One region of the Azotobacter salinestris genome, then DNA from elsewhere that is predicted to be linked to it. Evidence: predicted binding sites of a transcription regulator. Region 1 holds the regulator's gene; the other holds the start of a gene.
What was found. Region 1 encodes sigma-54, which starts transcription at its own class of promoters, with help from an activator protein. Its sites were predicted from a motif close to ANTGGCATNNANNTTGCTNT; they were not measured.
Positions count from the first base shown of each region.

Region 2: the regulator sigma-54 is predicted to act here: its motif matches at 2,282-2,301, upstream of nirB (nitrite reductase large subunit NirB).

Region 1 is NZ_CP045302.1:1,544,843-1,548,218, forward strand. Features, by position in the region: gene lptA (lipopolysaccharide transport periplasmic protein LptA) at 1-370, shown strand, start outside; gene lptB (LPS export ABC transporter ATP-binding protein) at 370-1,095, shown strand; gene GCU53_RS07305 (RNA polymerase factor sigma-54) at 1,227-2,735, shown strand; gene hpf (ribosome hibernation-promoting factor, HPF/YfiA family) at 2,849-3,157, shown strand; gene ptsN (PTS IIA-like nitrogen regulatory protein PtsN) at 3,170-3,376, shown strand, end outside.
Region 2 is NZ_CP045302.1:4,767,947-4,771,322, forward strand. Features, by position in the region: gene nirB (nitrite reductase large subunit NirB) at 1-2,138, opposite strand, end outside; gene GCU53_RS22585 (bifunctional protein-serine/threonine kinase/phosphatase) at 2,402-3,376, opposite strand, start outside.

The DNA of each region.
Region 1 (3,376 bases):
CCAGGGCACGCTGAAGATCACCGGCAACAAGGTCACCATCACCCAGGACGACAACGGCGATATCAAGGTTTTCACCTCGGTCGGCAATCCTGCCTACTACGAGCAGAAGCCGGCACCTGACAAGAGCATCGTCAAGGCCTACGGCCAGACCATCCAGTACTTCGCCGAAAACGAACGCATCGTGCTGATCGACAAGGCCCGCGTGATCCAGGATGGCAATACCTTCGAAGGTGAGAAGATTGTCTACGATACCCAGCGCCAGATCGTCAATGCTGGCCGCGCCACGGGGACCAAGGTAACCAGCCCGAAGCCACGAATCGACATGGTCATCCAACCGAAAAAGAAACAGCAGCCGGGACAGACCCAGTAATGGCCACCCTCAAAGCCCAGCACCTGGCCAAGAGCTACAAGGGCCGTCAGGTCGTCCGCGACGTCAGCCTTTCCATCGAGAGCGGCCAGATCGTCGGCCTGCTCGGCCCCAACGGAGCCGGCAAGACCACTTGCTTCTACATGATCGTCGGCCTGGTCCGCGCCGACCAGGGACGCATCCTGATCGACCAGGACGATGTCACCCATCTACCCATGCACGGCCGTGCCCGGGCTGGCATCGGTTACCTGCCGCAGGAGGCCTCGATCTTCCGCAAGCTCACCGTGGCCGACAACATCATGGCGATCCTCGAAACCCGCAAGGATCTCGATGGAGAAGGCCGCCGCCAGGCGCTCGAAGCCCTGTTGCAGGAGTTCCACATCAGCCACATTCGCGACAGCCTCGGCATGAGCCTCTCGGGCGGAGAGCGGCGTCGCGTCGAGATTGCCCGCGCGCTCGCCACCACGCCGAAGTTCATCCTGCTCGACGAACCCTTCGCCGGCGTCGACCCGATTTCAGTGAACGACATCAAACAGATCATCCACCACCTCAAGAACAAGGGCATTGGCGTCCTGATCACCGACCATAACGTTCGCGAAACGCTTGATATCTGCGAAACCGCCTACATTGTCAACGACGGACAACTGATAGCCGAAGGCGATGCCGAGGCCATCCTCACCAACAAACTGGTGCAGGAAGTCTATCTCGGCCACGAATTCCGACTATGAAATGCGCCATTGAATGGGATAGACCAGTTAAATTCCGTTATAATCAGGCATAGAATTTGCTTTAGAAAGGCGCATCGTCGCCTCGTAGTGATTGACGCGAATGCTTCGGCAAATATGGTGCTTCCTACAATATGAAACCATCGCTAGTCCTTAAGATGGGTCAGCAGCTGACGATGACTCCGCAGCTGCAACAAGCCATCCGTCTGCTTCAACTGTCGACCCTGGATCTGCAACAGGAAGTCCAGGAGGCCCTCGACTCCAATCCCATGCTGGAACGTCAGGAAGACGCAGAGGACTACGACAGCCCGGATATGCTGGGCGAGCATGGCGACCAGTCGACAATCGATACCGCATCCGGCTCTTACCAGGAAAGCTATGAAAGCGTAACGGCCAGCGAGGATGGCGGCAGCCTCGAGGATGGCGACTGGCACGAGCGCATTCCCAACGAACTGCCGGTGGATACCGTTTGGGAAGACATTTACCAGACCAGTGCCAGCAGCCTGCCGAGCAGCGATGAAGACGAGTGGGACTTCACCACCCGCACCTCCACGGGCGAGAGCCTGCAGAGCCATCTGCTCTGGCAGCTCAACCTGGCCCCGATGTCGGATACCGACCGCCTGATTGCCGTCACCCTGATCGACAGTATCAACAGCGACGGCTATCTGGAGGCCTCTCCGGAGGAAATCCTTGCCTCCCTGGATCCGGAGCTGGGTATCGAACTCGACGAAGTGGAAATGGTGCTGCGCCGCATCCAGCAGTTCGAGCCGGCGGGGGTCGCCGCCCGCGATCTCAGCGAGTCGCTGCTGCTGCAACTGCGTCAGCTGCCGCTCGACACCCCCTGGCTGGAAGAGGCGCAACGACTGGCCAAGGACTATCTCGATCTGCTGGGCAACCGCGACTTCACCCAACTGATGCGACGCATGAAACTCAAGGAAGAGGAGCTGCGCCCGGTGATCGAGTTGATTCAGAGCCTGAATCCTCGTCCCGGCGCCCAGATCGAGGCGAGCGAGCCCGAATACGTGGTGCCCGATGTCATCGTGCGCAAGCACAATGACCGCTGGCTGGTGGAGCTCAACCAGGAGGCCGTGCCGCGCCTGCGCATCAACCCCCATTATGCCGGTTTCATCAGACGTGCCGATGCCAGCGCCGACAACACCTTCATGCGCAACCAGCTGCAGGAGGCACGCTGGTTCATCAAGAGCCTGCAGAGTCGCAACGAAACTCTGATGAAGGTATCCACGCAGATCGTCGAGCACCAACGGGGTTTTCTCGACTACGGCGAAGAGGCCATGAAACCGCTGGTGCTGCATGACATCGCCGAGGCGGTCGGTATGCACGAGTCGACCATCTCACGGGTCACCACCCAGAAATACATGCACACTCCGCGCGGCATCTACGAGCTGAAATACTTCTTCTCCAGCCACGTCAGCACCGCCGAAGGCGGTGAGTGCTCGTCCACGGCCATCCGCGCCATCATCAAGAAACTGATCGCCGCGGAAAATCCGAAAAAGCCATTGAGCGACAGCAAGATCGCTGGTTTACTGGAAGAGCAGGGCATACAGGTGGCTCGCCGTACAGTCGCCAAATACCGGGAATCGCTCAGCATCGCGCCTTCCAGCGAACGCAAGCGACTTATGTAACAGGATCGGGTCGGCCGCCGAGACGGCAGCAGCGCTCAGCGGCCACTCGAAGCAGCGTATACCGGTAGCAGGCCCGTCAGCCTGCATCAAAATAGAAACAAGGAGAAAGCGGTATGCAAGTCAACATCAGTGGACATCAACTGGATGTGACCGACGCCCTACGCGACTATGTCGAGGAGAAGATCAGCCGGCTCGAGCGCCATTTCGACCGCATCACCAATGTCCAGGTGATCATGTCGGTCGAGAAGCTCAAGCAGAAGATCGAGGCGACCATGCATGTCGCCGGCGCCGAAGTGGTCGCCAACGCCGAGCATGAAGACATGTATGCGGCCATTGACCTGCTCGTCGACAAGCTTGACCGTCAACTGATCAAGCACAAGGAAAAGCAGATCGAACGCCAGCAGGGCGCTACGGCCCGCTGACTCCTTCGCCCCATGATCAGACTCGAAGACATTCTGACCCCCGGCCGTTCCCTGGTGAACGTGCCGGGAGGAAGCAAGAAGCGCGCCCTCGAATACATAGCTGCCCTGGTCGCCCGCGAAATGCCCGACCTGGATCAGCAGACCATTTTCGAGAGCCTGATTGCTCGTGAAAAACTGGGTTCGACCGGTTTTGGCAACGGCATCGCCATCCCCCATTGC
Region 2 (3,376 bases), 1.7 Mb from region 1:
ATGCCGCCGTTGCCGCCGATGTAGAGCTCCCAGCCGGAGTCCACGCCGATGATGCCGACGTCCTTGATGCCCGACTCGGCACAGTTGCGCGGGCAGCCGGAAACCGCGAGCTTGACCTTGTGCGGCGACCACATGCCGAACAGCGCGTGCTCGAGGTCGATGCCCATCTGCGTGGAGTTCTGGGTGCCGAAGCGGCAGAACTCGCTGCCGACGCAGGTCTTCACGGTGCGGATCGACTTGCCGTAGGCATGGCCGGAGGGCATGTCCAGATCGCGCCACACGTTCGGCAGATCTTCCTTCTTCACGCCGAGCAGGTCGATGCGCTGGCCGCCGGTGACCTTGACCATGGGGATCTGGTACTTGTCGGCCACGTCGGCGATGCGCCGCAGCTCGGACGGGTTGGTCACGCCGCCCCACATGCGCGGCACCACCGAGTAGGTACCGTCCTTCTGGATGTTGGCGTGGGCGCGCTCGTTGATCAGGCGCGACTGCGGGTCGTCCTTGGCCTCGCCCGGCCAGGTGGAGATCAGGTAGTAGTTCAGGGCCGGGCGGCAGGTGGCGCAGCCATCGGGGGTGCGCCACTCCATGGCTTTCATGGCCTGGCCCAGGCTGGTCAGGTGTTGCTCGCGGATCGCCTGGCGCACCTGGCCGTGGTTGAGATCGGTGCAGCCGCAGACCGGCTTCTCGCTCTTGGGCTTGACATCCGCGGCGCCGCCGACGGTGTTGATCAGGATCTGCTCGACCAGGCCGGCACAGGAGCCGCAGGAGCTGGCCGCCTTGGTGTGCTTCTTCACCTCGTCCACGGAAAGCAGTCCGTTTTCCTGGATCGCCTTGACGATCGTGCCCTTGCACACGCCATTGCAGCCGCAGACTTCCATCTCGTCGCTCATCGCCATGGCCTTGTCCTGGCCCTGATGGCCGGCATCGCCGATGGCGTTCTCGCCGAACATCAGGAGGTCGCGGATCTCGGCGACGTTGTGGTTCTCGCGGATCTGCCGGAAGTACCAGCCGCCGTCGGCGGTGTCGCCGTACAGGCAGGCGCCGACCAGCACGTCGTCCTTGACCACCAGCTTCTTGTAGACGCCGCCGATGGGGTCGGAGAGGGTGATGGTTTCGGTGCCTTCCTCGCCCATGAAGTCGCCGGCGGAGAACAGGTCGATGCCGGTGACCTTGAGCTTGGTGGAGGTCACCGAGCCCTCGTAGCGGGCATTGCCGAGCTGGGCCAGATGATCGGCGCAGACCCGGGCCTGCTCGAACAGCGGCGCCACCAGGCCGTAGGCGATGCCGCGGTGGTTGGCGCATTCGCCGACGGCATAGATGGCCGGGTCGGAGGTCTGCAGGCAGTCGTCGACCTGGATGCCGCGGTTGCAGGCCAAACCTGCGCGCTCGGCCAGCTCGGCGTTGGGGCGGATACCGGCGGCCATCACCACCAGATCGGCAGGAATTTCCTCGCCGTCGCTGAAGCGCGCGGCGGCGACCCGGCCCTGGCCGTCATCGAGCAGGGCGCCGGTGTTGGTGTTCAGGCGGAACTTGATGCCGCGGGCCTCCAGGGCGCTCTGCAGCAGCTTGCCGGCGGTCTTGTCGAGCTGGCGCTCGAGCAGCCAGTCACCGAGGTGCACGACGGTCACGTCCATGCCGCGCAGCTTGAGGCCGTTGGCCGCTTCCAGGCCGAGCAGACCGCCGCCAATCACCAGCGCGTGACGGTGAGTCCTGGCGGTTTCCATCATCATCTGGGTGTCGGCGATGTCCCGGTAGCCGATCACACCCTGCAGATCCTTGCCCGGGATCGGCAGGATGAAGGGGGTCGAGCCGGTGGCGACGAGCAGTCGGTCGTATTCGGCCACGCTGCCATCTTCGGCGACTACCCGGCGATTCTCGCGGTCGATGTCGACCACCTTGCAGCCGATGCGTAGGTCGATGCCGTTGTCCCGGTACCAGTCCAGGTCGTTGAGAACGATCTCCTCGAAGGTCTGTTCGCCGGCCAGCACCGGAGAGAGCAGGATGCGGTTGTAGTTCGGGTGCGGTTCGGCTCCGAACACCGTGACCTCGTAGAGATCCGGGGCGAGCTTGAGCAGTTCTTCCAAGGTGCGAACCCCGGCCATGCCGTTGCCGATCATCACCAGCTTGAGTTTTTCCATCGCTCTTCTCCGTTACGGAAAGCGGAAAACAAAAAAGGCGTCCCGCCGGTTACCCAGCGAGGACGCCTTTGTCCATTCCCGTTCTATCGGGAAGCATTGCCCTCCACGTTGAAGGCAGTGCTTATGTAATCTGTCGAGTTTTTAATGCAGGAGCTATGCCATTTTTATGAGTTCCTGATTTGCAAGGCTTTTCCTTAGTACAGACCGGGGGCACCCTGCTTTGGCTTGCACTGTTTTGGTTCTCTGTGCCCGCTTGTGGTGCTTCAAGAGTTCGCCGGTGCGATCAACAGGGCGAGCAGGGTCAGGTTGAGCAGCAGAGAGAGCAGGGCGATGCCGCGCCAGACCTTCAGCGGCTCGCGTTCCAGCCAGGGGCGCGGGCGCAGCTCCTGGAGGCGGCGTTCGCCCTGCTCCAGCTCGAGCAGCCATTCCTCGGCGGTCTCGAAACGTTGCGCGGGGTCGGCTACCAGCGCCCGCCGCAGGCATTCGTCGAGCCAGGCGGACAGATCCGGACGGTAGCGGCTGGCCGGGGTCGGGCTGCCGAAGCGCGGATGCTGGAAGGCCTCGATCTCGCCATAGGGGTAATGACCGGTGAGCAGGAGATAAAGGGTGACGCCAGCGGCGTAGAGATCCTGCCGGGCATCGGGCGCCGCGCCGGCGAAGGCCTCCGGTGCGATGTAGCTGGGTGTGCCCGGCAGGCTGTGGGCTTCGTCTCGGGACAGCCCTGGGCAGTAGGCCAGGCCGAAGTCGAGCAGGCGCAACTCGCCATTCTCGTCCCACAGCAGATTTTCCGGCTTGATGTCGCGGTGCAGGATGTTGCGCCGATGCAGCATGCCGAGGGCGCGCAGCAGGCGGGGAGCGAGGTCCTGCCATTGGGCGAGCGTCAGCGGACCGTGCGCCTGCAGGTGCTCGGCCAGGGTCCGACCGGAATATTCGCGCTGCACGTAATAGAGGTGCTGGCGCTGTGGCAGCAGGGCGACCTCGGGGAAGTAGCGGCCCGCCACCCGGCGCAGGAACCACTCTTCCAGCAACAGGGCCTGGCCGGCCTCGGCCTCGCTGCGCCGGGCCGGCGGCAGGGTCTTCAGCAGCCAGCGGCGGTCATGGCTGTCGCGCACCCGATAGACCAGGGACTGACGCGATTCGGCCAGCAGGCCCTCTATCCGCCAGCCCTCGAACAGCTGGCCTTCGCGCAGCGCCGGTGGTGGCAGCCAATGCTGCAACTGGGCCAGGCTGTCGGCCAG